Regions from separate parts of the Nitratidesulfovibrio sp. HK-II genome, predicted to be linked through region 2. Evidence: predicted binding sites of a transcription regulator. Region 2 holds the regulator's gene; the other holds the start of a gene.

Region 1 (15,166 bases), 880 kb from region 2:
CGCCGGCCAGTTCTACGTGACCAACCGCTGGATGGGCGGCACGCTGACCAACTTCACCACCATCCAGAAGAGCATCGACCGCCTGAAGAAGCTCGAAGCCATGTTCGCCGACGGTACCGTGAACAAGTACCAGAAGAAGGAAATCCTTCGTCTGCAGCGCGAAATGGACAAGCTGCTGGCCACCCTGGGCGGCATCAAGGAAATGGACCGCCTGCCCCAGCTCGCCTTCATCGTGGACCCGCACCGCGAAGACATCGCCGTGAAGGAATGCCGCAAGCTCGGCATCCCCATCGTGGCGGTCACCGATACCAACTGCGACCCCGACCTGATCGATTTCGTCATTCCCGGCAACGATGACGCCATCCGCGCCATCAAGCTCTTCGTGGCCGCCATCGCCGACGCCTGCCTGGAAGGCGACGCCATGCGCAAGGAACGCAAGGGCAAGGACGCCGAGGAAGAGCTGAAGAAGGCCGCCGCGCCCAAGGCCGCGCCCGCTCCTGAAGCCGCCGCCGAAGCCGCTCCCGCCGCCGAAGCTGCCGCCGAGTAACCAGACCTCCACGACATCTCAGGGAGACCGCACAATGGCAATTACCGCCCAGATGGTTAAGGAACTGCGCGAAAAGACCGGCGCTGGCATGATGGACTGCAAGAAGGCGCTGGAAGAAAACGGCGGCAGCCTTGAAAAGGCCGTCGACTGGCTGCGCCAGAAGGGCCTTTCCAAGGCCGCCAAGAAGGCTGGCCGCGCCACCTCCGAAGGCGTCATCGGCAACTACATCCACTCCACCGGCAAGATCGCCGTTCTCGTGGAAGTGAAGTGCGAGACCGACTTCGTGGCCCGCAACGAGAAGTTCCAGGAATTCGCCAAGAACGTGGCCATGCAGATCGCGGCCAACAACCCCGCCGCCGTGGACGCCGAGTCCGTGGACCCCGCCATCATCGAGCGTGAGCGCGAGGTTTACCGCCAGAAGGCCCGTGAAGAAGGCAAGCCCGAGAACATCATCGAGAAGATCGTTGAAGGCGGCATCAAGAAGTTCTACAAGGAGATCTGCCTCCTGGAACAGCCGTACATCCGCGACGACAAGATGACCATCCGCGACCTGCTGAACGACGTCATCGCCACCCTGGGCGAAAACGTCACCATCGGCCGCTTCGTCCGCATGCAACTGGGCGCGGAAGAAGCCTAGCCGCAGGACGGAACGCCGCCATGCCGCACGGATGCAAAAGCGCCGCCGCAGGCATGGAGCAGACCGTGCACGCATACTGAATGAAAGGGGGGTCGCAAGACCCCCTTTTTCGCGGGCTGCCATTTGGGGTATGTTCCCCTGCGGCAGCCGCGCGGCCGGGTGATCCCCGGCCCGCGCGCCGCGCCCTTCCGGCGGCCCCGCCGCCCCAAGGCCCCCACGGGACGGGGTTTCGTCCCGCCCCCCCGGCGCGCCCCGCGCGCCCCACGAAAAGCCGGCCCCGCGCGCGGACGGTCACAGCGCCCGCCGCCCGGCCCCCGGAGAATGAACACCCATGCGCGACACCTTTCTCGTCTTCGGCCAGCCCCTCATCGAACAGGCGGAAATGGACGAAGTGCTCGACAGCATGAAGCGGGCGTGGATTGGCACCGGCCCCAAGGTGCACCAGTTCGAAAAGGATTTCGCCGCCTACAAGGGCATGCCCTACGCCGCCGCCGTCAACTCGTGCACGGCCGCGTTGCAGCTTTCCTGCCTCGCCCTCGACCTTGAACGGGGCGACGAGGTGATCACCACGGCCATGACCTTCTGCGCCTCGGTGAACGCCATCATCCACTCCGGGGCCACCCCGGTGCTGGCCGACGTGGACCCACTGACCCAGAACATCGACCCGGCCGACATCGAGCGCCGCATCACCCCGCGCACCAAGGCCCTGCTGGTGGTGCACTTCGCCGGGCGCGCCTGCGACATGGACCCCATCATGGACATCGCGCGGCGGCACAACCTGGCCGTCATCGAAGACTGCGCCCACGCCATCGAAACCACCTACAAGGGCAAGCAGGCGGGCGACATCGGCGACATCGGCTGCTTCAGCTTCTACGCCACCAAGAACGTGGTCACCGGCGAGGGCGGCATGATCCTCTCGCGCGACAAGGCCAAGATCGACCGCATGAAGATCATGGGCCTGCACGGCATGAGCGCCGACGCCTGGGCCCGCTTCTCCGATTCGGGCTACAAGCACTATTACGTCGTCGATCACGGCTTCAAGTACAACATGATGGACATGCAGGCGGCACTGGGCATCCACCAGCTGAAGCGGGTGGAAGAATACTGGAAGCGCCGCGAGGCCGTGTGGCAGCGCTACATGCAGGCCTTCGCCGACCTGCCCGTGGGCCTGCCCGCCGCGCCGGAACCGGACACCCGCCACGCCTACCACCTGTTCACCATCCGGGTGAACGAGGCGCGCTGCGGCGTCTCGCGCGACGCCATGCTGCCCATGATGACCGCCCGCAAGATCGGCGTGGGGGTGCACTACCTGGCCATTCCGGAGCACCCCTACTACCAGAAGAACTACGGCTGGAACCCCGACGACTACCCCAACGCGGTGGCCTACGGGCGCGAAACCATCTCGCTGCCGCTTTCGCCCAAGCTCACCGAGCAGGACGTGGACGACGTGATCGAGGCCGTGCGCGACATCGTCACCGGCAAGGGGTAACGCTGACGGTCAACTGTTTTTGTCAGCCTCCGGCGGGCAGGACGGCAGCCGTTAGACGAGCGCAACGCGCGAGTCTTACGGATGACGATCGCAGAGCGGGCAAAGCCCCCTGCACCCCCCTGAAGTGGAATATCCAAGGCGCTTTTCTCTGCCTTTCTTGCCTTCCGCTGTAGAAAAATTGCCTTTCTTCCTTACACCCCGCAGCGGTCTTCCGCTGCGGGTGGCTGGTGCGGGCAGGATGCAAGGAATTACGATTTTTTGTGGCCGGGCAAGGCGGCGCGCATTTTTCGAGCGGAACATACTTCAGTATTTGAGCATCGAAAAACGCGCGCCAACGCCGCCCGGCCCAAAAAGGCGGATTCTGAACGCAGCATGGCTGCGCTGACCTGAAAGACCGTTTGACCATCGCGCCGCAGGCCCCTCGCTTGCTTGCCCCCCCCCAACCTCAACCCCGCCGCCACCGGCAGGACAGCATGCCCCCCGCCATCACCGGCCTTGTGCTCACCTACAACGGCGAACGCCTGCTCGACAGGTGCCTCGCCTCGCTGTCCTTCTGCGACAAGGTCCTGGTGGTCGATTCCTTCAGCACCGACCGCACCGTGGACATGGCCCGCGCGGCCGGGGCAGAGGTGGTCCAGCGCAAGTGGGAAGGCCCCGGCCCGCAGTTCCGTCACGCCCTGTCCATCATCGACACCGAATGGGTGTTCAGCCTGGACCAGGACGAAATCTGCACCGCCGAACTGCGCGAAAGCGTGCTGGCCGCCGTGCGCGCGCAGGTGCGCGGGGGCGAGGGCAGCCACGCGCCCCACGCACGCCGGGCCGGCTACTGGGTGCCCCGCCGCTCGTGGTACTTCGACCGGTTCATGAAACACAGCGGCTGGTACCCGGACTACCTGCTGCGCCTGTTCCGCCCCGCGAAGATGGAAGTGCACGTCTCGGGCGCGCACTACTCGTTTCACCCCAAGGGCGAAACCGGCCGCCTGCGAGGCGACATCCTGCACTACCCCTACGACAGCTTTCGCCAGCACCTGGACAAGATCAACTCCTACGCCCAGCAGGGCGCGGACGACCTGCGCGCCAAGGGCCGCCAGGGCGGCGTGGCCGTGGCCACGGCCCACGGCCTTGCACGGTTCCTGAAGCTGTACGTGGTCAAGCTGGGCTTTCTGGACGGGCGCGCGGGCTTCATCAACGCGGCCCACGGGGCGTTCTACGCCTTTCTGAAGTACATCCGGGTGCGCGAAGGCGACTGGGGCGCGCCCTTCGACCATCACTAGACGCAGCAACGGCGGCGACGGCGGACGGGCACTGCGGCAGGCATGCCACCGCCCGGCGAACACACGCAATTTTACGACATCGCAACATACAACCACCATACCGAGGGACGGACATGAGCGAACTCCGCTACAAGCGCGTGCTGCTGAAACTCAGCGGCGAAGCCCTGGCGGGCGAAAACAAGTTCGGTATTGACCCCCAAACTGTTTCGAAGATATGCCAAGAAATCGCCGAGGTTGTAGACATGGGCCTGCAGGTGGCGCTTGTCATCGGCGGCGGCAACATCTTCCGCGGCCTCTCCTCGTCCGCCAAGGGCATGGACCGCTCATCGGCCGACTACATGGGCATGCTGGCCACGGTGCTCAACGCGCTGGCCGTGCAGGACGCCCTGGAAAAGATCGGCCACCCCACGCGGGTGCTTTCGGCCATCACCATGCAGGAAGTCTGTGAGCCGTACATCCGCCGCCGGGCCGACAGGCACCTGGAAAAGGGCCGCGTGGTCATCTGCGCGGCGGGCACCGGCAACCCTTACTTCACCACCGACACGGCGGCCGCGCTGCGCGGCATGGAACTGAAGTGCCAGGCCATCATCAAGGCCACCAAGGTCGACGGCGTCTACGACAAGGATCCCATGAAGCATGACGACGCCGTGATGTTCCGCAGCCTTGGCTATGTGGAAACGTTGCAGCGCAAGCTCGGCGTCATGGACTCCACGGCCATCACCCTGGCCATGGAGAACGATGTGCCCATCATCGTCTGCAACATGTTCAAGGGCAGCATCAAGCGCGTGGTCATGGGCGAAGACGTCGGAACCATCGTACACGGAGGCTAACCCCATGGATATGGATACCATTCTTCTCGACACCGAAGAGCGCATGGAAAAGGCCCTCGGCGCGCTGGACCGCGAATTCGCCAAGCTGCGCACCGGCCGCGCCTCAACCTCGCTGGTGGACAACATCAAGGTCGACTACTACGGCACGCCCACGCCCATCAGCCAGTTGGCGTCCGTCAGCGTGCCCGACAGCCGCACCCTGACCATCCAGCCGTGGGACCGTTCGGCCTTCCCGCTGGTGGAAAAGGCCATCATGAAGTCGGACCTGGGCCTGAACCCGGTCAACGACGGCAAGATCATCCGCATCTCCATCCCGCCGCTGACCGAGGAACGCCGCAAGGACCTCGTGAAGGTGGCCCGCAAGTACACCGAAGAGGCCAAGGTGGCCGTGCGCAACGTGCGCCGCGACGCCAACGACGCCCTGAAGAAGCTTGAGAAAGGCAAGGAGATTTCCGAGGACGACGTGCGCAAGTCCACCGACGACGTGCAGAAGCTGACCGACCGCTTCGTGGCCAAGTCGGACGAGAAGTGCACGGCCAAGGAAAAGGAAATCATGGAACTCTAGGCCGACACGGCCTTCTCTTGCATGGCCGGTCGCGCCCGCAGCAGTCCCGCCCCGCGCACGCGGATGGACGGACGGGCGGGCGGGACCGGCCATGGCGCATATGACGCGGGCATTGCCCCGCGTACCAGAGGCATACCGTGAACAACGCCCCCACGGCAGGCGACGCCCTGCCGCAAACGCTCGCGCCAGACGAGTTCGCGCCAGACACGCTCGCTCCGGAAACGCTGCCCCGCCACGTGGCCGTCATCATGGACGGCAACGGCCGCTGGGCCACGCAACGCGGACTTTCGCGCAGCGACGGGCACCGGGCGGGCACCGAGGCGGCCCGGGCCATCGTCACCGAATGCCGCACCCTCGGCATCCCCCACCTGACCATGTACACCTTCTCCAAGGAAAACTGGGGCCGCCCCGGTGCCGAGGTGAAGTTCCTGTTCGAACTGCTGGTGGATTTTTTGCGCGAGGAGTTGCCCAACCTCATCAAGCGCGACATCCGGCTTTCCGTGTTCGGCCAACTGGCCGACCTGCCCATGGCCGCGCGCAAGGCGCTGGAGCACGCCATTTCCCGCACCGCCGCCTGTTCCGCCATGCGCCTGAACCTGGCGCTCAACTACTCCGCGCGCGACGAAATCCTCATGGCCTGCCGCGCTCTGGCCGCCGAAGGCTTCGCGCCAGAGGCCATCACCGAGGAAGCCTTCGCCGCCCGGCTGTGGACCGCGGGCCAGCCCGACCCGGACCTGGTCATCCGCACCAGCGGCGAGCTGCGCATCAGCAATTTTCTGCTCTACCAGAGCGCCTACAGCGAATTCCACTTCACCGACACCCTCTGGCCAGACTTCACCCCCCAGCATTTCCGCGCCGCCCTGCGCGACTACGCCGGGCGGCAGCGCCGCTTCGGCAAAACGGAGGCAACCCCCGCGTGACCCCGGCATCCCCGCATTTCCAACGCGTCGTCACCGGCACGGCCCTGGCCGCCCTGCTCACCGTGGGGCTCGCCATCGGCGGCTGGGTGCTGCTGATCATGGTCGTGGCCGTGGCCAGCCTGGCCCTGCTGGAATTCTACACCATGTTCTGGCCGGGTAACGCCCGCCTGCCGCTGAAGGCCAGCGGCATGGCCCTGGGCGCGGCCGTGCTGGCCGCCGGGCACATGGACCGGCCCTGGATGGTGCTGGGCTGCGTGGCCGCCGCCTTTCTGGTGGGGGCGGTGGGCTTTCTGCTCACCTGGGGCGGCGGCGACGACGACTGCCGCTTCACCGAAGGCCAGGTGCTGGCCAGCGGCATCCTGTACGTGCCCGTGCTGTTGCTGCCCGCCCTGCACTTCAACCGTTGGGAACAGCTGGTGGTCGTGCTGGCCGCCGTCATTTCCGACACCGGCGCGTATTTCATCGGCACCTGGTTCGGCAAGGCCCGCATCTGGCCGCGCGTCAGCCCCAAGAAGAGCTGGGCCGGCAGCCTTGGCGGCCTTGCCCTGTGCGTGGCCGCCTGCACCGGCGTCGGCATGGCCGCCGGCACCGCCCCGTGGTGGGCCTTTGCCCTGCTGGGCGCACTGCTGAACGTGGCCTCGCAGCTCGGTGACTTCTTTGAATCCGCCCTCAAGCGCACCCTCGGCGTCAAGGACTCCGGCGCGCTGCTGCCCGGGCACGGCGGCCTGCTCGACCGCATCGACAGCCTGCTCTTCGTCGTGCCCGCCTATGCCGCCCTGGATTCGGTGTTTCCGTTCTTTTGACTCGCAAAAATCGGGGGAAGGGGGAAACCACTTTTCGCTCTGCGGTCGCCATCCGTAAGGCTCGGAGACTCGCCTAACGGCTGCCGCAAAAGTGGTTTCCCCCTTCCCCCGTACCCCCATCCCCCTTCCGCAAAACTTTTCAATATTGGGTTAACAATGCAACACCCAAATGAAACGTTTTGAAGGATGAGGAGGGGGTGCGGGGGAGGGGAAGGGAACTTTTGGAAAAGTTCCCTTCCCCTCCCCCGCAATATCCCCAATAATCAGCAAACAACTTGCCTTAAGCACACCCCATGCAACGACACGAGACACTCGACCTGGAAGATTTCGAAACCCTGCTGACCCGGGCGGCGACCATGATCGCGGACCGGGTGGAGCGCATTGGCCCGTGCGCCGAGGGGCCGGTGGTGCATCCGGCCACGTTCGACGAACTGGCGGCGCTGATTCCGTCCGACTGGCCGGAGGCGGGCGCGGGGGCGCACGCGGTGCTGGACGACGTGGCGCGGTGCATAGAGCCGTACGCCACGCGCATCGGGCACCCGCGCTTTCTGGCATGGATCACCACCAGCCCGGCCCCGGCGGGCACGCTGGGCGACATCGTGTGCTCGGGGCTGAACCAGGCGCCGCTGTCGTTCAAAGGCGGCCCGGCAGCCACGGTTCTGGAGCACGTGGTCATCGGCTGGCTGGCCCGGCTGTTCGGCCTGCCAGAAGCTGGCGATGGCACGGACCCTACTGACGGCGCGGGCGGCACCATCGTGTCCGGCGGCACGATGGCCAACCTGATGGGGCTTACCGTGGCGCGCCACGCGCACTTCCCGGAGGCGGCCACCAAGGGCCTTGCGGGCATCGGGCGCACGCCGGTGCTGTATGTTTCGGACCAGGGGCACATGTCCATCGAGCGCTCTGCGGTGCTGCTGGGCCTTGGCGCGGACAACGTGCGCGGGGTGCCCTCGGACGCGGCCAACCGCATGGACGTGGCGGCCCTGCGCGCGGCCATCGCGGAGGACAGGGCGGCTGGCTTGGCCCCGTTCTGCGTGGTGGCCCAGGCGGGTTCGGTGACCACCGGCGCGGTGGACCCACTGCCGGACATCGCCGATGTCTGCGCGTCCGAGGGGCTGTGGTTCCACGTGGATGCGGCCTACGGCGGCGCGGCCATGCTGACGGACGAGGGGGCCGCGCTGCTGGCGGGCATCGACCGGGCGGACTCCATCTGCGTGGACCCGCACAAATGGTTTTTCATTCCGCTGGAATGCGGGGTGACCCTGTTCCGCAGCAAGGCGCAACAGATCGCCACGTTCCGGGCGCGCGCGTCGTACCTGGGTGAAGAGAATCCGCACGACCTCAAGAACACCACGTTCATCTTAAGCCGCGCCAACCGCGCCCTGAAGGTGTGGTTCGCCTTCCGCACCTACGGGCGCGAACGGCTGCGGCGCATCGTGACGCGCAACATGGAACTGGCCCGCCAGTTCCGCGACCTGTGCGCGGCATCGCCGGAATGGCAGGTGCTGGCCCCGGTGCAACTGTCCATCGCCTGCGCGCGCTACGTGCCGCAGGGGGATGGCTGGACCGAGGAACAGGTGGACCGCCTGCAGGTGCGCCTGCTGGAACGGCTGGAAGCGTCCGGCGAAGGGTTCCTGACCCCGGCCATGGTGCGCGGCCGGGCCGGGGTGCGCCTGTGCGTGGCCAACCACCGCACGTCCGAGACCGACATCCGCCTGCTGTTCGATCTCATGACCTCCTTCGGCCGCGAGCTTGCGGCGCAGGGACCGCAGGCGTGACCACGGTGATGCGGGGCATGGGGACATAGGGACATGCGGACGAGGGGACGGGTGACAGCGTGACCACGGAAATCGGGGCAAGGGAAAGGACACGGGCATGATCCGCTACATTTCGCGCATGCCGGACCGGGCATGGGAAGACGCCACGCCGCGCGCGGTGGCCCTGCTGGGCAGCACCGGCTCCATCGGCGCTAGCGCGCTGAAGGTCATCGAGGCCCACCCCGGCCTGTTCCGGGTGGCGGCGCTGGCCGGGGCGCGCAACGTGCGCCTGCTGGCCGGACAGGCCACCCGCCACCGACCCGCGCACCTCGGCGTGCTGGACGAGGCAGGCGCGGCGCAGTTGCGCGGGCTGCTGCCCGCCGGGTACGCACCGGACATCCACGTGGGGCCGGAAGGGTACGCGGCGCTGGCCGCCCTGCCGGATGCCTCCACGGTGCTGTCCGCCCAGGTGGGCGCGGCGGGCCTGCGGGCCACCGTGGCCGCCGCGCGCGCGGGCAAGGTGATCTGCCTGGCCAACAAGGAATCACTGGTGCTGGCGGGCGCGCTCATCAGGCAAATTTGCGCGGAGACGGGCGCGGTGGTGCTGCCCGTGGATTCCGAGCACAACGCCGTGTTCCAGGCCCTGCGCGTGCACGATACCCTGCTGGACGGGGCACGCGCGCCCGATGCCGTGCGGCGGATCATCCTCACCGCCTCGGGCGGCCCCTTCCGGGGGCGCGACCGGGCCTTCCTGTCCACGGTCACCCGCGAACAAGCCCTGAACCACCCCAACTGGTCCATGGGCGCGAAAATAACCATCGATTCCGCCACGCTGATGAACAAGGGGCTGGAAGTCATCGAGGCTTATCACCTGTACGGCGTGGCCCCGGACGACATCGAGGTGGTGGTGCACCCCCAGTCCATCGTGCACTCGCTGGTGGAGTACGCGGACGGCTCGCAAATCGCCCACCTGGGCACGCCGGACATGCGCATCGCCATCGCCTACTGCATGGCCTGGCCGCGCTGCGTGGACACCGGGGTGGCCCCGCTGGACCTGGTGCGGGCGGGCAGCTTGACCTTCGAGGCTCCCGACTTATCCTCTTTCCCGTGCCTTGCTCTGGCGCAACGCGTGCTTGCGAGCGAGGCGCGCACTCCCGGCGGCGCTGGCCTGCCCGTGGTGCTCAACGCCGCCAACGAGGCGGCGGTGGACCTGTTCCTGCACGGCCGCATCGGGTTCATGGACATTCCCGCGCTCATCGAACGGGCGCTGGACGACCATGACGCCCGAATGACGAGCGCGGGCGCGGCCACCCCGACAGCGGCCCCGGCCCCCCCGGATGCTGTCACCGACGATTTCATCCTGATGCGCGACATCGACCACATAGAGGCGCTCGACGCCGCAACCCGCCGCCGCGTGGCCCACTGGGCAGGCGCGGCAGGCACGCAAGGAACGGGCAACGCATGAGCAGCTTCCTTTCGGTTCTCCTGGTCCTTGGCGGCCTGATATTCTTCCACGAACTCGGACACTTTCTGGTGGCCCGGCTGTTCGGCATCGGCGTGCAGACCTTTTCGCTGGGTTTCGGCCCGCGCCTGTTCGGCTGGCGCGGCAGCCAGACCGACTACCGCTTCTCGCTGGTGCCCCTGGGCGGCTACGTGTCGCTGGTGGGTGAAAGCGAGGACGCCGATCTGCCCGAAGGCTTCGAGAAACGACACAGCTTCACCCTGCGCCCGGCATGGCAGCGGCTGCTGGTCATCGCGGCCGGGCCGGTGTTCAACCTGCTGCTGGCGTGGTTCATCTACTGGGGCCTGTTCTGGGCCTACGGCCAGTTCCAGATGGCCCCGGAAGTGGGGCGGGTGCAGGCCGAAAGCCCTGCCGCCGTGGCGGGCGTGGCCCCCGGCGACCGCATCGTGTCCATAGACGGCAAACCCGTGCAGTGGTGGGACGAAGTGGCCGGGGCCATCGTGGCCAGCAACGGCCGCGAACTGACCCTGTCCATAGACCGCAACGGCACGGCCCTGTCGGTGCCCGTGAAGCCCGAGGTGCGCAGCCGCAAGACCATCTTCGGCGACGAGGAACGCACCTGGCTCATCGGCATCCAGGCTTCTGGCCGCACCGAGTCCGTGCCGCTGAACGGGGCATCGGCCCTGAAGGCCGGGCTGGAACAGACCTGGCGGATGATCGTCATCACCGGCCAGAGCGTGCAGAAGATCTTCGAGCGGGTGGTGCCGCTGGATTCCGTGGGCGGCCCCATCATGATCGCCCAGATGGTCAGCGAACAGTCGCGCCAGGGGCTGGACAGCGTGCTGGCGCTCACGGCGCTGATCAGCATCAACCTGGGCCTGCTGAACCTGCTGCCCGTGCCGGTGCTGGACGGCGGGCACATCATCTTCCTGGCCATGGAAATGGTCATGCGCCGCCCGGTCAACGCCCGCGTGCGCGACGTGACCACCCGCATCGGCCTGGCCTTCCTGCTGGCGCTGATGCTGCTGGCCACCTACAACGACATCGTGCGGAACCTGCAATGACAGCAGTGACGGCGGGGTGCGTCCGGGACAGCGGCGACGGGGCCAACGGGGCCAGCGACGAGGCCGGGGGTGACGGGGCCATCACCCTGGCCCTGAACGCCGCCGAATCGCGCGTGCAGGCAGCCGCCCTGCGCGGGGATGAAACCGTCTTCGCGCAGGAATGGCATGTGCCTTCGCAGGGCACGGAACTGCTGGCCCCCGCCCTGGCCGACGCCTTCACGCGGATGCGCCTTTCCCTGCGCGACGTGCGGCGCATCGCCTGCGTGCAGGGTCCCGGCAGCTTCACCGGGCTGCGCCTGGTGCTGTCCACGGCGGCGGGCATGGCCCGTGCGCTGGGGGCGCGGCAGGCCGGGCTTTCCTACACCCAACTGCTGGCCTGCGGCCCGCTGCTGCCGCGCGGCGCGGTGCTGTGGGTGCTCACCCACGCCCGGCGCGGCCTGGTGCACATGCAGGCCTTCCGCATGCCCGGCGAAACCGTGGAGGTTGCCGCCGTATCCAACGACGCCGCCCAGCCGTCCCCACGGCCCGCTCCCCTGCCCGAGCCCCTGACGCCGGTGGAGGCCGCCACGCTGAGCGCCGCCGTGGCCAGAATGGTGGCGGCCCGGTTCAATGATGACGCCGCCGTGACCAGAATGGCGGCGGCCCCGTCCGAGGAAGACGGTTCCGGCAGGGTCTTCCTGATGGGCAGCGGGGCCACCCGCAACCGGGCCGTCCTGGCCCCGGCCCTGGCGGAATTGCTGCCGCAGGCGTGCTTTCTGCCCGCCCGGTTCGACCACCCCGCCCCTGCCCTGCTGCTGCCCCTGGCCGCAGCGGCAGCCTATGGTCCCGACGACGTGCAGCCGCTGTACGTGCGGCCCTGCGACGCCGAGGAGAACCTGCCCGCCATGGCCGCCGCGCGCGGCATGGACCCGGAACAGGCCCGGCGCGAACTGGCCCGCCTGACCTCCTCCCCGCTCACCCCCGCATAGCCCCCCCAGCCCGACCAATCCGGCCAGTCCGCCCCATCCGAACAATCCGGCCAGTCCGCCCCATCCGAACAATCCGGCCAGTCCGCCCCATCCGAACAATCCGGCCAGTCCGGAAAGCCGGGGCTGCTGGAACAGCCCGTACCCGGCGTCCTTCCGCCAAGCCACCACGCTCTCCCGTCCCGGTCTGCCCTGGGCGCAGCCCCGCATCCGCGTCCCTAAAGCCTGTGGCTCCCCCGCCGATAAGGTTCACGAGGGGGCAGGCGGCCACGCGCTGGCACCGGCCTTGCAGCCCCACGGAGGGATAACTCCCATCGGGAAATTTCTTCCGACGAAGAGGTGCATCATGGTTGAACTGGCATCCGGCGGCGTATACTTTTCCGGGCTCGGCAACGGCACGGACTTCTCCAAGATCATCGACCAGTTGAAGTCCCTCGAAGAGATCCCGCAAAAGCGCCTTACCTTGTGGAAGGCCGACTGGCAGAAGCGCCAGGACGCCTTTGGCGAACTGCGGACGGAAATCGCCGCGCTCAAGGACAGCGTGGATTCCATGAACACCATGGAAAAATTCATGGTGAAGACAGCGACCAGTTCCAACGAGGCCGTGGCCAGCGCCACCACCACCTCCAGCGTCCTTGAAGGCAGCTACAAGATCGAGGTGGGACAGTTGGCCTCCAGTTCCATCTGGACCTACAACACCGCCTTCGCCGACAAGAAAACCACGGTCAACAGCTCCGGCAGCGACCAGCAGTTCGTCTACACATACATGGGCAAGACCCGCTCGATCACGGTGCCCAGCGGCACCACCATCGACGGGCTCAAGAACATGATCAATAACGACCCCCAGAACCCCGGGGTAAAGGCCATGCTGGTGCAGAACGGCACCGGCTACACATTCCAGTTCCGGGGCATGGACATGGGGTCCACCGCAACATTGTCAGTGGGTGCTGGCACCACCGTCACCGGCCTTCCCGCTACGCCCGCCAACTGGACCGTGCAGGCCAACCAGAACGCCCAGTACCGGGTCAACGGGTGGCCCTCCACCACCTGGCTGGAGTCGAACTCCAACACGCTGACCGGCGCTGTCGAGGGCATGAACATCACGCTACGGGACGTGGGCACCTCGCAGATTTCGGTGGTCACCGACATCGAGAAAATCAAGGAAAACATCGTCGGCTTCGTCGATGCCATGAACGCCGTGCGGTCCAAGATCAAGGAGCTGACTTCCGTCAACAGCTCCAAGGATGTGACCAGCCCGGACAAGGCGGCGTCGCTGTATTCCATGCAGAAGGGCTCCATCCTCACCGGCAACTACGGCGTGCAACTGCTCTCCACCCAGCTCAAGACGGCCACGGCGGACAAGGCCGCAGGCTTCGAATACCAGTACAAGGACGGCAACCTGCTGCGTGGTGACGTGTTTTCTTCGCTGTCGCATATCGGCATCATGACCATTGCCGAAACCAACAGTCCCAATTCGGGCCTTCTGGAAATCCGGGAGGAAGACCTGGGGGACGGTCTGCCATCTCTGGACAGGGCGCTACGCGAAAATCCCGAGGCCGTGGCCGAACTGTTCGCCGCCGACGGGCTGCCCGTGTCCGACTCTTCCGACTTCAGCTACTACTCGCACGTCAAGGGCGTGACCAAGGCGGGCACCTACGACGTGACCTACGACGTGGACGCCTCGGGCAACATCACCAACGCCTACGTGGGCGGGCAGCGCGCCAACGTGGACAACGTGAACAAGCAGATCACGGCCATGGAGGGCGACGCCCGGGGCCTTGCCCTGCAGATCGACAACCTTGCGGCGGGCAGCTACTCGAGCCGCATGCGCATCAAGGAAGGCAAGCTGAGCGGGCTCAGCGACCAACTCAAGGACATGATGAGCGAGGAAGGCGCGCTGAAGATCCTGGAAGACAACTACCAGGACATCATGGACGACATCCAGGACAAGATCGACAAGGAAGTGGACCGCGTCACCCAGTGGGAACAGCGAGAACGGCTGCGCTTCTCGCGGCTGGAGGCCACCCTGGCCCGCTACGACGCCCTCAACAAGTCGGTGGAAAGCCAGATCAAGTCGCTATCCTCGTCGTCCTCGTAACCTGAACGTTCCGGGCCGCCCGCCCCCCGGCGCACGGCCGCGCACCAGACCAACATCCCCCGCCGCTACGCGGGAAACGACCACAACCCGCGACACACTCACCGCATCACCACGCGGGCGCATACATCGGGAGAATGCAATGCAGAAGGCGGCCCAAGCCTATTTACAGACCCAGGTCACCACGACCACCCAGGGCGAACTGTTGCTCCTGCTGTATGACGGGGCCATCAAGTTCCTGACCCAGGCCAAGGACAAGATTGCCGAGCGCGACTACGCGGGCAAGGGCATTCTCATTTCCAAGGCCCTGGACATCGTCAACGAACTGGACGCCAGCCTGAACATGGAAAAGGGCGGCGAACTGGCGCAGAACCTGCACAAGCTGTACTTCTACTGCTCCACCCGCCTGCTCAACGCCAACCTCAAGATGGACGTCAGCTTCATCGACGAGGTGATCAAGATCCTGTCCGGCCTGCGCGGGGCCTACGGCCAGATCGTCAACACCCCAGAGGCCATGGCCATCGGGGCCAGCATGGCGGCCAACCGCGCGCCCGCCAACGCCGCGCCCTCGCGCGCGCCGCTGCCCCCGACGCAGATGCCGCCGCTGGGCAGGCCCGCGCAATTCGGCCGCGCCCATGCCCAGGCCTATGGGCAGCAGGCCCCGGCGGACGACGCCGCACGTCCCGAAGCGCAAGCCCCGCAGGTGCCCCCCGTGCATGCGGCCCAACCGGTGGCCCGGCAGGCAGGCCCGGTCGTCC
Region 2 (15,166 bases):
GCCTTGCCCGGTACGCGGAATTGCGGCCCGGTACTCGGGTGGACCTGTTGCTGGCGATGCACCTGCGCGGGCTGCTGCCCGCCATGCGGCTGCTGGTGCTGGCCGACGGCACGGGCAAGGGCATGGACACCGGACCGGATTGCGCGCAGCGCCAGCCTGACGATGCGATCGTAACAGCGTCGTCGCCCGCTTCCGGCACTGGCGACGCCCTTGCCCCGTACGATCCGCCGCGTATTCCCGATGCCTGCATGTCCCGGCTGGAGGCGTTGCGTCGCCGCACCGAGTCGGAACTGGCCACCCTGCTGGCCGTGAAGCTGCCGCCGGAGTTCCGCAACCAGGGGGCCTCTTCGGGCGCGCACCTGCGCGAACTGCGCAGCATGGCCCTTGCCCGTCTGGATGAACAGGTCCACGCGCACGGACGCGAACAGGGCTGATCCCGTCCCGCGCCAAGACCGTCCGGCTGCGTCCCTTCCGCCATCGCCTTGCAAGTCCGGCCGGGCCGTTCCGCGCCCTTCCGACGCCCCTCGGCACCACCCGTACCGCCCCGCAAACGCAAAAGGCCCGGCGACATATGCCGCCGGGCCCAGAATGCGTCAGTCTGCGTCGGTCGGGTTGCCGCTTCGACTAGCCCTTGAAGGCCTTTTCGAAGTTGGGCACCACCTGCTTCTTGCGGCTCATCACACCGTCGAGCCACACCGACTTGCCTTCGGCCTTCACGCCGAACGCCTTTTCAACCACGGAGGCGTCGTCCGAAACGATCAGCATTTCGGAACCTTCCTTCATGATGTCGGTCAGCAGCAGGAACACCGAGTGACGGCCTTCGCCCTTCACCTTGGTGATTTCTTCGTACAGGCCGGCCTTCACGGGCTCGAGGATGGACAGGTCCACCACTTCCAGCTGGCCGATGCCGACCTTCTTGCCGCCCATGTCGAAGTCCTTGTAGTCGCGGAAGACCAGGTCCTTCATGGACGCGCCGTCAACGGCGGACTTCACCTTGAACATTTCCATGCCCAGGGCCATCACGTCGGCCACGCCCGCGATCTTGGCAAGGGCTTCAACGGCCTTCTTGTCGGCGGGGGTGCAGGTGACGGACTTGAACATGACGGTGTCGGACAGGATGGCGCACAGCAGGCCGCCCGCGATGCCCTTGGGCACTTCGATGCCGTAGAAGTCGTACATCGCCTTGATCACGGTGCCGGTACAGCCCACGGGCCACACCCACATTTCCAGCGGGTTGGGGGTGGTCACGTCGCCCAGCTTGTGGTGGTCGACGACGCCCAGGATTTCGGCGTCGGACAGGTCGGCGGGCAGCTGCGCGCGTTCGGTGGTGTCGACCAGGATGACCTTCTGGCCAGCCACGGAGGTCACCACTTCGGGGGCCTTCAGGCCGAACTTGCCGAGCACGAAATCGGTTTCGGGGGTGCAGGCACCCTGCGCGACGGCCTTGGCTTCGATGCCGCGCTTGGTCATCAGATCGGCAACGCCGATGGCGGCGATGATGGAGTCGGTATCGGGGTTCATGTGACCAAGAACAAGAGCTGCCATGTCGGTTTCCTCCGTTGCATGTGGCATTGGGGTTTTTGCTGCGAGTAGCTCGCATGCTGCTGCGAAATTGTTTGTGCCAAATAGCACAAACCTTGGGGGCTGCCAAGTACCCCAGGCCTCGGCAACGTCAATTTCCGGTGACGAATGCGAATCAGATGAAGGATGCGGCCGAAGCGGCCAGCAAGGCCAGCGCAAAGGCCGCATAGGCGCGGCGCAGGCGCAGCGCCAGCATGCCGCCCATGGCCCCCACGAACCACACGTGCCCCCAGGCAATGCCGGGAACTGCGGGAAGATGCCCGATATAGTTGGACATAAGCTCGATAGTTCCCACAAGCACAAGCAGCCACACGCAGAACAGGCCCAGATTCAGCATGAACAGTTCACCCAGCGACCGCACCATGATGCGCCACAGGGGCGAATCGCCCTTGCCGGGGTGCTCGGCCACCCTGCCCCAGTGCAGAAGGTCCGTGTACTGCTGGTTGCGCCAGCGGCGGTGCAGGTATTCCACGTGCGCGCCGGTAAGTGCGGCGGGCAGGGCAAGCAGCACGGGAATGGCCAGTTGCCCGGCCGATTCCAGGCCGAAATGCCCGGCCACGGCCAGGGTGAGCAGCAGCGTGATGATGGAGTTGGGCGGGATGTAGGTGCCCGCCGGGAACAGATCGAGCCAAAGCAGCTCAAGGAATATGGCGAGGTGCATGGAAAGCCCCCACTCGCCGGTCATGACTGCCCACAAGAAGCCGATGGCGAGCGGGCGTTCCAGAAACCCCAGGTTCAGCGAAAAGCGCAGCAGCGAAAAAACGGCAAAAAAAAAGCGATGGGCAGCGCCAGGGTGAGCACGGGCAGCATATCCGTCATGACCACCCCTTTATCTGCACCGGTTCGTTGGGCACGCAGCGAAAATCCAGCGCCACGGAATGGCGGCTGAAAAAGCGCAGGCAGGCTTCGTCGTCGTCGGACACGGAAACATGCGCGCACAGCTGCTTCTTGCCGGGGGTATAGTGCAGGTTGCCGATGTTCAGGGTGTTCATGCCCACTCCGGCGTCGAAGGCGCGGCGGGCGTCGGCGCACGTGGCGAAGAGCACGAGCGTGTCGTGCCCCTCGTCGATGCGCCCGGTACAGTACGTGGACAGCGCGTCCACCCGCACGAAGTGCACTTCCACCCGGCCGGGAATGGCCAGCGAGACGATCTGCTGTTGCAGGTCGTCGGCGGCAAGGGCGTCGTTGGCCACCAGCAGGCGCCGTGCCCCGGTGTAAGGCAGCCACGCCTCGATGATCTGGCCGTGCACCAGGCGGTTGTCGATGCGGAACCAGAGCATGGCCCTACCCGTTCTTGACCCGGCTGCGCAGCAGTTCGCCCGCCGCGACGATGCCCTTGGCCCCTGCGTCGCGCGCGTCGCGCGAGAGGGTGGCGAGATCGCCGTCGCGCCCGCCAAACACCTTCAGCAGCATGGGCAGGTTGACGCCGGTCAGCACTTCCACGTTGCCCTTGCCCAGCAGTGCAAGGCTGAGGTTGGTGGGCGTGCCGCCGAACATGTCGGTAAGGATCATGACCCCGCGCCCGGTGTCCAGGCGCTTCACCGCCTCGTTCAGGCGCTTCACCGTTTCGTCCACCTCTTGCGAGACGTCCACGCTGATGGACGCGCAGTCCTGCAGGGGGCCAAGGATGAATTCCGCGGCGCGCAGCAGCGCCGCGCCGTAGTCGGCGTGGGTGACCAGAATCACGCCGATGCGCGGTTCCGTCTGGGGCTGTGCGGCCGGGGACTGTGCGGTGGTGGACATGCTGGTGCGTGCAGGCTGGGCCTGAGGGGTTGTCGGATTGAGCCGTGCGCCCTGCGGCAGGGCAAGGCGGTTGGCCGCGCGGGCAGCGGGCGTCAGCCCAGTTCCATGTGGCGGTGCTCTATGGATACGGCATAATCAGATTTTTTCAAGGCGCGAAGCAGGGCCTCGGCCACCGAGACCGAACGGTGCCGCCCGCCGGTGCAGCCGATGGCGATGGTCAGGCGGTAGCGCCCTTCCGCCTCGTACTGCGGCAGCAGGAAATGCAAAAAATCTATGAGCCTGGCGAGAAACGCGTCGCCGTGGCCCGCTTCAAGCACGTATTTGGCCACCGGCTCGTCCAGGCCGGACAGCGGCCGCAGGTCCGGCACGAAATAGGGGTTGGGCAGAAAGCGCAGGTCGAACACCAGGTCCGCATCGGCGGGCACGCCGTACTTGAAGCCGAAAGTGACGATGTTGATGCGCAGCGAGCGGATGCGCCCCTGGATGGTGCTCCACTTCTTCTGGATGACCCGGCGCAGGTCGTGGATGGAATAGCTGGAGGTGTCCACCACGAGGTCGGCGGTTTCGCGCACCGGGGCAAGACGCAGCCGTTCCTGCTCCAGGGCCTGTTCCAGCCCCATGCCCTCGCTTTCCAGCGGGTGCGGGCGGCGGGTGGTGGCGTAGCGCCGGTTAAGCACGGCGGGGTTGGCCTCTATGAAGACCACCGCCGGGCGCACGCCCATGCCCTGCAACCGTTCCAGCGACTTTTCCAGGTTGCGGACGAAATTGCTCTCGCGCAGGTCCATGCCCAGCACCAGCCCCTGGTAATGGGCCAGGGCCTCGCGGTTCAGGATGGTGACCATCTGCGGGGCCAGGGTGGCGGGCAGACCATCCACCGTGAAATAGCGCAAGTCTTCCAGCACGTTGAGCACGGTGCTCTTGCCCGCGCCGGAAAGCCCGGTAACGATGATGACGGGAAAGTCGGCGGCGGCCACGGGGCTGCCCGCGTCCGACGCCGTGCCGGGGGCGGGTGCGTCCGACGCCGTGGAAGCATCGGGCGTGGGTGGGTGGGAAGCCTTGGTGGGCATGGCGGACTCCTCGGGCGGGCCGGTGCCGGATGGCGTTTCGGCAGACGCGCCGCGCCGCGCGCCTGCCGATGATGTGCGCAAGGTGTTCCGCGTTACGTGGTGCGCATCAGCGCCGTGAAGGCCGCCCCGTCCGGCGCGTCGAGCATGGCGCGGCGGAACTGCGGGTCCTTCAGCAGGCGCGAGATATGGGCCAGGATGCGCAGGTGCATGCCCGCCACCTGTTCGGGAGCCAGCACCAGGAAAAAGAGATGACACGGTTTCATGTCCAGGGCGTCGAAGTCCAGCCCGGGCACGCTGCGGCCCACGGCGACGACGATGTCGCTGATGGTGGCCAGCTTGCCGTGGGGAATGGCCACCCCGTCGCCGATGCCCGTGGTGCCCAGGCCCTCGCGGTCCTGCAGCACGCCCAGCGCAACGGCGGCATCCACTTCGGGATGCCGCCGCACCACGGCCTGCACGAGTTCCGCCAGCACCTCCTTCTTGGTGCCGGCGGAGAGCTCGGGCAGGATCAGTTCATCGTGAAGATAGTCCGAAAGCCGCATGTATGACGCCTAGACGACGGGATCGATAAGGCCGAAGTCGCCGTTGCGGCGGCGGTAGATGATGTTCACGCGCTCCACTTCGGCGTTCAGGAAGACCAGGAACTCGTTGTCGCCCTGGTCCAGCTGCATGGCCGCCTCGTCCACGTGCATGGGCTTGGGGGCGAAGTGGTCGGTGCCGGTGATGGTGCGTTCGTCGCCTTCACCCACGGTGCCGAAGGTGAACACGTCGATGCCCTTGCCCAGCTTTTCGGACTGCACCGTGCGGCGGCGGTCCTTCTGCTTCTCCACCTGCTTGCGCAGCTGCGATTCCAGCTTTTCCAGCACCAGGTCGAGGGTGGCGTACATGTCTTCCGATTGCTCGACGGCCGACAGGGTGAACCCGTCGCCGGTCATCTGCACTTCAGCCTTGTGGCGGAACTTGTCGACGGAAAGGTTCACCTGCATTTCAAGGGCGGACTTGCCGACAAACCGGCCAAGCTTTTCAAGGCGACGGCGGGCGTACTTCTTCAGGTGGTCGGAGGGTTCGAAGTTCTTGAAGGTGAAAGAGATGTTCATACGCTCCTCCAGTGGTGAGAGGGGAATGCGACGCGCGTCGCGCGGCGCGCACGCTGGGGTGCGCCTGCCGGGTGCGCCGCCCTGCGCCTGGTCCGGCGCGGGGCTCTGACCGTCAGAACAGTTCCTTCCGCTTGGAAGAGGAGGGAATGTCCATGGCAGTACGATACTTCGCAACGGTCCTGCGGGCAATATTGACTTTGAGCTGTTCCTTCAGAATTTCGCCGATGCGCTCGTCGCTCAGGGGTTCCTTGGGATCTTCCTCGCCGATCAGTTTCTTGATCAGCGCCTTCACGCTCTCGGAGCCCACCTGGCTGCCGTCGTCCAGTTCCAGCGCACTGTTGAAGAAGAACTTCAACTCCATGATGCCGTGCGGCGTGGCCACGTACTTGCTGGTGGTAATGCGGCTGACCGTGGATTCGTGCATGCCGATGTCGTCGGCGATGTCCTTCAGGATGAGCGGCTTCAGGCGCGAAACCCCGTCCTCGAAAAAGCCACGCTGATACTTCACGATGGATTCCACCACCTTGTACAGCGTACGCTGGCGCTGGTACAGGCTCTTGATAAGCCACGAGGCCGAGCGCATCTTTTCCTGGAAATATTCGCGCTCGCCCGCCGAGGCCGCCGCAGCGGCAGAGCGCTCGTACATGGTGCTCAATTGCAGGTGCGGCAGGCCGTCCTCATTGAGCATGATGATGAAATCGTCGTCGTACTTGTAGACGAACACGTCGGGGCTGACGAACTGCGGGTCGCCGCCGCCGTAGCTGGCGCCGGGCATGGGGTCCAGGGTCTGGATGAGGTCCAGGTACTCCTTGAGGTCCTCCATGGTCAGGCGGAACTTGCGCAAGAGCGGCTTGTAGCGCCGCTTCTCAAGGTCTTCCAGGTGGTCGCGCACCAGTTCCACCAGCACCTTGTCGCGCGTGTAGCCCAGCATCTCTATCTGCACCAGCAGGCATTCCTGCGCGGTGCGCGCGGCCACCCCCACGGGGTCGAAGCGCTGCAGGGCGTGCAGCACCGGCTCCACCTCGCCGGGGGCCACGCCCGCCATTTCGGCGATCTCGTCGATGGTCGCATGCAGGTAGCCCGACGAGGCGATGTTGCCGATGATCACCTCGCCGATGTCCTTCTGGCGCTCGGTGAGCGCGGAAAGGCGCAACTGCCACATCAGGTGCCCTTCCAGCGAGGGCTTTGCGGCGTAGCGCGCCTCGAACGAGGTCATCTCCTCGGGCATTTCCGATTCGCGCACCGTTGACTGGCGGCTGGTGCTGGCGAAATCGCCCAGGTAATCCTCCCAGTCGGCCTCGCGGGCAATATCGCGGTCGTAGGCGACATCCGCCGCCGCTTCGGGGGCGGCGTCCCGCTGGTCGGGGGCTTCGGACTGCGGCCCCTCGTCCTGCGCTTCCTCCAGGAACGGGTTTTCCAGCAGCTCCTGCTGCACCGTCTCGACAAGCTCAAGCCGCGAAAGCTGCAGCAGCCGGATGGCCTGTTGCAGTTGCGGCGTCATCACCAATTGCTGGGTGAGCTTGAGCTGTTGCCTGAGTTCCAATGCCATGCGTGGACGACCCCTATGCACCAAACGTTGAGGGCGAGCAAGATGACGACGCAACGCGGGGTGCGACGTCAAGCAAGAAACGGCCCACTGTGGAAATGTGTTCCCTTCCCCAAGAGGTTAGGGAAACCATGCCATAGAAGCAAAAAGTATGCAACCGCTGTCGCCATTTCGCCGGATACCCCCGGAGGGATGCCCCGCACCCCGGCGGCAGGCACGAAAAAGGCGCCCCCCGCGATGCGGAAGGCGCCGTGAATGCGGCAAAAATGCAAATGGAGCTAGAGCGAGAATCCCTCGCCCAGATACACGTCGCGCGCGCGCGGGTTGTCCACGATGTGCGCGGGGGTGCCCTCCAGGATCACTTCGCCCTGGTGGACCAGGTAGGCCCTGTCGCAGATATGCAGGGTTTCCCGCACGTTGTGGTCGGAGATGAGCACACCGATGCCCCGGTCGCGCAGGCCGGTGATCAGTTGCTGGATGTCGTCCACCGCCAGCGGGTCGATGCCCGCGAACGGTTCGTCCAGCAGGATGAACTTGGGCTCGCGGATCATGGACCGCGCGATCTCCAGCCGCCGCCGCTCGCCGCCGGACAGGTGCATGGCCACGGAATCCGCCAGATGGCTGATGCCGAAGTCGGCCATCAGCATGTCCGACCGCTCCTGCTGCCTGGCCCTGGAAAGCCCGGTGTGCTCAAGGATGATCTGAAGATTCTGGCGCACCGTGAGCCGACGAAAGATGGAACTTTCCTGCGGCAGATAGCTCAACCCCACCCGGGCCCGCTCGTGCAGGGGCCAGTCGGCGATGTCGCGGCCGTCAAGCTCCACGCGCCCCGCGGTCGGCTTGATGATGCCGATGAGCATGTAGAACGTGGTGGTCTTGCCCGCGCCGTTGGGGCCAAGCAGCCCCACGGTCTCGCCCTGCGACACGGAAAGGGACACGCCGCGCACCACCTCGCGCTGGCCGAACTGCTTGTGCAGGTCCTCCCCGCGCAGCACCGAGCTCACTGGGCCGCCCCCGAGGGTTTGGCGGCGTCCTTGCCGTCATCCTTGCCGTTGTCCTTGGACTCGCCGAGGGGATTCACGTCGCCCGACGAGGTGAACACCGCCTGCACCCGCTTTGCGCCGGAACCGCGCACTTCGCTGCGGTTCTCGCGGGTGTAGAAGGTGATGACCTCGCCCTTGATGCTGTTGTCGCCCTCGTGCAGCACGGGGTTGCCTTCCATGACCATGACGGCGTTGTCCACGGTGTAGGTGGCCTTCTCGCATTCGCCGGTGCGGTTCTCGCGCTTCATGCGCACGTTGCGTTCGGCCACGATGCGGTCGATCTCGCCCGCGTCCATCCCCGACACTCCGGGCTGGCCCGATTGGCCCTGCGCGGCGTCTCCCGCCGTGTCGGCCTTGCCGGGCTTGGCCGACTTCTTCTTGAGATGCAGGGTAATGCGCTCGGCCCACATCTCGAAGTCCGGGCGCTGCACGTACACGGTGCCCTCGAAGATCACCACCTGGCCCTTGGCGTCGTACTGCATGCGGTCCGACTTGACGGCCGTGGGCACGTCGCGCCGCACGGGGGAGGGGGACTTGGCGTCGGCGGCAATGGCGGGCACGGGGGCCACGGCCGATGCCGAAAAGGTCAACAGCAGCGCCACGCACAGCGCGGAGCGGATGCCGGTATATTTCATTGCCTGGTCTCCTGCTTGGTTGGCTTGGAAGCGCCCGCGTCAGTGTTCGGGGCCTTGGGGGGCGACGCCTTTCGGGCGGTCTGCCCCGGTTTGTGCTGGGCGGCCTTTCCGGAAACGTCCTTTTTCAGGGCTTCCTTCTTCGCAACATCCTTGCGCGGGGCATCCTTTTTCGGGGCGACCGCCTTGGGCTGCGCGCCATCGGCCTGCCCGCCCTTCTCATCGGCGCGAGGCATGAGCAGCAACGACACCCCGTCGCTGCCGCGCAGCACGTCGGCGGCCACGTCCCATTCCAGTTTCGTGGCGTTGCCCGACATGCCCTGGCCCGCCATGCGCGCCCCTTCGGGAAAATACATGGTGCGGCTGGTGCCGTTGTACACCATCAGGCTGGCGAACAGTTCGTGCCGCTCATGCGTGGCGTGCACGTCGTCCCACATGCGCACCAGTTGCACCTGCTGTTGCACCTCGCCCTTCTGGGCCACGATGCGCACCTGCTTGCCCCCGTCCATCTGGTAGACGAGGTCGGGCTTGTCCACGTCGATGATATTGTTGGTCTGGCGTAACTGGGCCCAGGTGGCCTTCAGCCGCCACAGTTCTATGCCCTTCTCGCCCTGAACCAGTTCTATGCCCTTCATGGCCACGCCCACGGCCTCTTCCAGCGTGGTGGAGGACGGCGCGTCTCCGGACATGGCGGTTTCCAGGGCCTTGCGCACCCCGGCCTGCCAGTTCCAGGCGGCCGCGCCGCCAACGGCCACGAGGACCGCCAGCAAAATCAACAGCGTGCGGCGTCTCATGCCTGCTCCGGCCAGCTTTCCAGCATGCGCTCCAGCAGGCCCTGCTGGGTCAGCAGAAAGCGGATGACCTCGCGCACCGCGCCGTGGCCGCCATTGGCGGTGGTCACGTAGCGGGCCAGGGCCTTGACCTCGGGCTGGGCATTGGCCACGGCCATGGGCAGGCCCACCAGTTTCAAGGGACCGAAGTCCACCCAGTCGTCGCCAAGGTAGGCCACCTGCGACCATTCCACGTTGTGCTTGCGGCGGATTTCGTCGATGCATTCCGACTTGTGCCGGAAGCCTGCGTGGTAGTCCGTGATGCCCAGGGAGCGCACGCGCGCCTCGACTGCGCCGGAGGTGAGCCCGGTGATGACCGCCACGGTGATGCCCGCGGCCTGCGCCAGCTTGATGCCCAGGCCGTCCTGCACGTTGAAGCGCTTGGAGACGCGCCCCTCGTCGTCGTAGTACAGGCCGCCGTCGGTCATCACGCCGTCCACGTCCAGCACCAGCAGCGAAATGGACCGGGCCAGGTCTTCAGCTTGCATACGGCAGGCTCCAGAGGGCGGCGAAGTCGCGCAGCAGCGGGGCCAGCTTGTCCAGCGGCCAGCTGTTGGGGCCGTCGCACAGGGCGCGGTCCGGGTCCGGGTGGGTTTCCAGAAACACCCCGTCCACCCCGGCGGCCACGGCCGCGCGGGACAGCATGGGCACGAAGCGTCGGTCGCCGCCGGATGACGTGCCCTTGCCGCCGGGCAGCTGCACCGAATGGGTGGCGTCGAACACCACCGGCACGCCGAAGCCCTGCATGATGGGCAGCGAACGGAAGTCAACCACCAGATTGTTGTAGCCGAAGCTGGACCCGCGCTCCGTCAGGAGAATGCGGCCGTTGCCCGTGGAACGCAGCTTGTCCAGGGCGGGGGCCATGTCCCACGGGGCCACGAACTGGCCCTTCTTGACGTTGACCACCCTGCCCGTCTGGGCGGCGGCCAGCAGCAGGCTGGTCTGGCGGCACAGGAAGGCGGGAATCTGGAGCACGTCGGCCACTTCGGCCACGGGCCCGGCCTGTTCCGGCTCATGGATGTCGGTGACCACGGGCAGGCCGGTTTCCTGCTTGATGCGGGCCAGCCATTCCATGCCGCGCACAAGGCCGGGGCCGCGAAAGCCGTCCAGCGAGGTGCGGTTGGCCTTGTCCCACGAGCTCTTGAACACGGCGAACAGCCCGGCGGCCTCGGCCGCCTCGCGCACGGCGTGGGCGGTGTCCAGGGCCAGTTCCAGGCTTTCAAGGGCGCATGGGCCCGCGAAAATGAAACGGCGCGCGCGAAGGCGCTCGTACAGGGCGTCGGGCGTCAGGCCGCCGGAAGAATCCGGGGTGGCCTGGACCGGGCTGGTGCTGGGTGCTTCGGGATGCATGGTTCTCCGTGGCGGATGGATGCCCGCCCTGACGTGACCGCGCGTGCGCGCGGCCTTGGCGGGCGGACCTTCCGAAAAGATGCTGCGGACGGCGGGGCTGAAGCGGCGTATCCCCCCTGCCCCGCCGGACGCTTTTACCACCAGTCGACGCCTTTCGCCATACCGGGTTGCCGGTGGCTCGCGCAGGGCCGACGATTTACAATGCGACGTAACCGTGGCGCGTCAAGGGGCCGGTCTGGATCCGGCCGGGGCAACGGGTGCGGCATGCGCGATGTCGGATGAAAGGCGCGCCGGGGTCGACACGGCATTTTCCGCCCCCTCCCCACCCAGACGGGGCAACGCGCCTTCCGCCGGGGAAGGCGCGTTGCATCGAAACCAGAGGCGTGGCGTGCCCGGCATGCGGCGCGTTATTTCTTCTTGCCGCCGCCCACCGCTTCCTTCTTGGCCGCCTTGATGAACTCGCGGAACAGGGGGTGCGGCTGCATGGGATTGGACTTGAACTCGGGGTGGAACTGGCAGCCCAGGAACCACGGGTGGTCAGGCAGCTCCACGATTTCCACCAGTTCGCCGTCGGGCGAAAGGCCGCTGAACACCAGGCCCTTTTCGGCCATGGCCTCGAAGTAGGCCTTGTTGAACTCGAAGCGGTGGCGATGGCGCTCGTCCACGCGTTCCGCCCCGTAGGCGTCCCACGCCTTGGTGCCGGGCACCACCACGCAGGGGTACGCGCCCAGACGCAAGGTTCCGCCCTTGTCGCTGGAGGCGTCGCGGCGTTCCACGGCCCCCTTGCGGAAGTCGTACCACTCGGTCATCAGGTAGATGACCTTGTTGTCGGAAAGTTCGTTGAATTCCTCGGAATTGGCGTCGGCCAGGCCCAGCACGTTGCGGGCGTACTCGATGACCGCGCACTGCATGCCAAGGCAGATGCCGAAGAAGGGTATGTTGTGTTCGCGGGCGTGGCGGATGGAGCGGATCTTGCCCTCCACGCCGCGATGCCCGAAACCGCCCGGCACCAGGATGCCGTCGCACCCGGCCAGCTTTTCGGCCACGTTGGCCTCGGTGATCTCCTCGGAGTTCACGTAGCGCAGGTTCACCTTGACCTTGTTGGCCACGCCGCCGTGGATCAGCGCCTCGTGCAGACTCTTGTACGCTTCCTTGAGGTCCACGTACTTGCCCACGATGGCGATGGTCACCTGCCCTTCCGGGTGCGAGCAGGTGTGGATAAGCGTCTCCCACGACTCCAGATTGGCGTTCTTGGCGGGCAGGCGCAGCATGATGGCGATCTTCTGGTCGAAGCCTTCCTCGTAGAAGCGCAGCGGCACCTCGTAAATGTTGTCCACGTCCACCGACGAGAACACGGCGTCCTGGTCCACGTCGCAGAACAGGGCGATCTTGCGCTTGAGCTCTGCGCTGATGGCCTTTTCGCAACGGCACAGGATGATGTCGGGCTGGATGCCGATGGAACGCAGTTCCTTCACGCTGTGCTGGGTGGGCTTGGTCTTGTGCTCGCCCGCAGCCTTCAGGTAGGGCACCAGCGTCAGGTGGACGTACAGGCAGTGGTCCTTGCCGAGGTCCCCGCGCAACTGGCGGATGGCTTCCAGAAAGGGCAGGCCCTCGATGTCGCCCACGGTGCCGCCGATTTCGATCAGCGCCACGTCGGGCTCGTCCTCGGCCAGGCTGAGGATGGCGTTCTTGATTTCGTCGGTCACGTGCGGGATGACCTGCACGGTGCCGCCCAGATAGTCGCCCCGGCGTTCCTTGGTGATGACGCGGTGGTAGATGGACCCCGAGGTGTAGTTGTTCTTCTGCGACAGCGACTCGCCAAGGTACCGCTCGTAATGCCCGAGGTCGAGGTCGGTTTCCGCGCCGTCATCGGTGACGTACACTTCGCCGTGCTGGAACGGATTCATCGTGCCGGGGTCGACGTTGATGTAGGGGTCGAGCTTCTGGATGGTTACCTTGAGCCCACGGGCCTTCAGCAGCGCTCCGATGGAGGCGGCGGCCAGCCCCTTGCCGAGCGAGGACAGCACGCCCCCGGTGATGAATATGAACTTGGTCTTCATGAAACTCCTGCCTGAGTGACTGGTTGCTCTCGCTCGCGGCGCGCAGGTCTTGCCGCACGCCCGTTACAGCGCTCGCCCTTCGGTTGACGCGATACGCAAAAAAACGCCATCAGGACCTTATGCCACATTTTCGGCATGAAGGTCAGCCGTTGACGTGATGTACCACTGGAACGTAATATCGACGGTCCCGGCTATCCCCAACGCACGAAAGCGGTGTGCGCGATGCACTGCGGCACATGTCGCCGCATGCCGCACGGCCGTTGCGCGGCAACCGTTACGTGCCGCGCGCGGCACGCTGGCCGGGGTTTTCGGAACGGGTGCGCTGGGTGCGCCCGCCGCCCGCAACGCCGGACGGCACGTCTGCGGAAACGGTTCGGGCACCGCCCTCCGTTTCCGCCGCGTCGTTCAAGGCTCCGGAAACCTTTCCGGAAACATCCCCGGAAACATCTCTTGACGGGCAGGCCCCATCCGGGCATGCGTCCCCACAGGCATGGCGAACATGCCTCCAGGCAGGCGAACGACGGCCGGGCCGACGCAACGGCCAACGCGCACTTTCGTGTGCACGGCGCGCAGCGCTGACGAGTAGCTAGTCGAGGCACATCCCCCTGTCAAGGCAGTCAACACTGCCAAGAAAACCATCGAGGAGCAGCGCATGGCGCAGGTGAACACGCTGGTCATCACCGGCTACGGCACGAACTCGCACGAGGAATCGGCCCACGCGGCCCGCCTTGCCGGGGCCGACCGGGCGGATGTGGTGCATTTCGCCGACATCGTGGCCCGCAGGACCAGAATAGAGGACTACAACTTCATCGTCTTTCCCGGCGGCTTCCTGGACGGGGACGACCTTGGCGCGGCCCACGCCGCCGCGCAGCGCTGGCTGCACCTTTCCGACGCCGACGGGCAGTCGCTGCTGGACCGGCTGAAGGAGTTCATCGGCCGGGGCGGCCTGGCCCTCGGCATCTGCAACGGCTTTCAGCTGCTGGTGAAGCTGGGTCTTCTGCCCGCGCTGGACGGCAAGTATTTCGAGCGCCAGGTTTCGCTGGGGCACAACGATTCGGCCCGCTACGAAGACCGCTGGGTGACCCTAAAGGTGAACCCCCAGAGCCCCTGCGTGTTCACTAAAGGCATCGACACCCTGTACGTGCCCGTGCGCCACGGCGAGGGCAAGCTGGTGCCCCTGGACGACGAGGTGATGCGCCGCCTGGTGGCCGAAAACCTTGTTACCCTGCAGTACGCCCACCCGGAAACCGGCGCGGTGACCATGGAATACCCGTGGAACCCCAACGGTTCGCCGCTGGGCATCGCAGGGCTTACCGACCCCACCGGGCGCATTCTGGGCCTGATGCCCCACCCCGAGGCCTTCAACCACCCCACCAACCATCCGGGCTGGACGCGCGGAGAACCTGCAACGCTGGGCACCGTACTGTTCGAGAACGCGGTGCGCCACCTGCGCGGCCAGTAGCTCGCGAAGACCGGAAAATCCGCTCGCGGGAAGGGAATGCACGCATCCCCTTCCCGCGTTTCGTTTTCCGGCTGCACGCATCTTTCCAAGCGGCGGCCGGGGCGGTATAGGCCAGTGAGCGGGGCGCGCCGTCCGCCGCCCTGCCCTTCACCCCACGTCAGGAGGCGCACGCCATGATCCCCTGCCTTGCCTGCGGCGCGGACGCCTCCACCGGCTGGGTGCACGGCTTCGTGCCTTCCCCCGACAGCCTCAAGATGGGCCTGTGCCGGGAGCACGACACCCCGGACAACCGCAAGCTGGTCAAGGCGGCGTGGCGCGCGCTGATGGAGCGCGAGATACACGCCATGAACGAGCTTTCCGGCCACAAGGCGGGTGTGCCGCAGGTGTGGCGGCTTGAGGTTGCCTTCATCGACGGGGGGGAAGTGACGCACGATTGCCTCGATTGCACCCCCACGCCGCACGGCACGTTGCAGGTGCTGCTGCCCGACCGCACCCTGCGCTTCTTTCCGCTGGCCCAGATCCGCCGCTACGACCTGCGGCCCGTGCCAGCCCCCGCCGCCGGAAAGGCGTAGCCGCCGCGCATCAGGCCCCGCCGATTGCGCGACTTCTCTTGGGGCCATGCGGCCCGCATGCGTTGCCCCGGTTCCGCGTTCGTCTCCCGCCCGTGTTGACAGCCCCTGCATGCAAAGGCATATGCAAGCGCTTGCAGACGCCCGGCCCGCGCGGCCACCGCAATCGACAACCACGGAGACGCC

The links. The regulator sigma-54, encoded in region 2, starts transcription at its own class of promoters, with help from an activator protein. The targets are predictions, from matches to a motif close to CTGGCACGGNNNNTGCTT.
Region 1: a site for sigma-54 is predicted at 12,588-12,605, ahead of fliD (flagellar filament capping protein FliD). Genes of this name have one in related genera too.

What each region holds. Positions count from the first base shown of each region.
Region 1 is NZ_AP036014.1:2,821,785-2,836,950, forward strand. It holds gene rpsB (30S ribosomal protein S2) at 1-547, shown strand, start outside; gene tsf (translation elongation factor Ts) at 582-1,184, shown strand; gene RVX_RS11795 (DegT/DnrJ/EryC1/StrS family aminotransferase) at 1,516-2,673, shown strand; gene RVX_RS11800 (glycosyltransferase family 2 protein) at 3,147-3,947, shown strand; gene pyrH (UMP kinase) at 4,061-4,777, shown strand; gene frr (ribosome recycling factor) at 4,782-5,342, shown strand; gene uppS (polyprenyl diphosphate synthase) at 5,480-6,262, shown strand; gene RVX_RS11820 (phosphatidate cytidylyltransferase) at 6,259-7,065, shown strand; gene RVX_RS11825 (pyridoxal phosphate-dependent decarboxylase family protein) at 7,359-8,843, shown strand; gene dxr (1-deoxy-D-xylulose-5-phosphate reductoisomerase) at 8,941-10,287, shown strand; gene rseP (RIP metalloprotease RseP) at 10,284-11,348, shown strand; gene tsaB (tRNA (adenosine(37)-N6)-threonylcarbamoyltransferase complex dimerization subunit type 1 TsaB) at 11,345-12,316, shown strand; gene fliD (flagellar filament capping protein FliD) at 12,660-14,411, shown strand; gene fliS (flagellar export chaperone FliS) at 14,551-15,166, shown strand, end outside.
Region 2 is NZ_AP036014.1:1,942,979-1,958,144, reverse strand. It holds gene RVX_RS07910 (HD domain-containing protein) at 1-434, shown strand, start outside; gene RVX_RS07905 (manganese-dependent inorganic pyrophosphatase) at 625-1,545, opposite strand; gene RVX_RS07900 (hypothetical protein) at 1,697-2,242, opposite strand; gene RVX_RS07895 (PTS sugar transporter subunit IIB) at 2,397-2,861, opposite strand; gene RVX_RS07890 (PTS sugar transporter subunit IIA) at 2,866-3,324, opposite strand; gene rapZ (RNase adapter RapZ) at 3,417-4,391, opposite strand; gene RVX_RS07880 (PTS sugar transporter subunit IIA) at 4,484-4,933, opposite strand; gene hpf (ribosome hibernation-promoting factor, HPF/YfiA family) at 4,943-5,488, opposite strand; gene rpoN (RNA polymerase factor sigma-54) at 5,601-7,037, opposite strand; gene lptB (LPS export ABC transporter ATP-binding protein) at 7,313-8,038, opposite strand; gene RVX_RS07860 (LptA/OstA family protein) at 8,035-8,712, opposite strand; gene lptC (LPS export ABC transporter periplasmic protein LptC) at 8,709-9,503, opposite strand; gene RVX_RS07850 (KdsC family phosphatase) at 9,500-10,027, opposite strand; gene kdsA (3-deoxy-8-phosphooctulonate synthase) at 10,017-10,889, opposite strand; gene RVX_RS07840 (CTP synthase) at 11,297-12,949, opposite strand; gene RVX_RS07835 (phosphoribosylformylglycinamidine synthase subunit PurQ) at 13,602-14,411, shown strand; gene RVX_RS07830 (hypothetical protein) at 14,585-14,983, shown strand.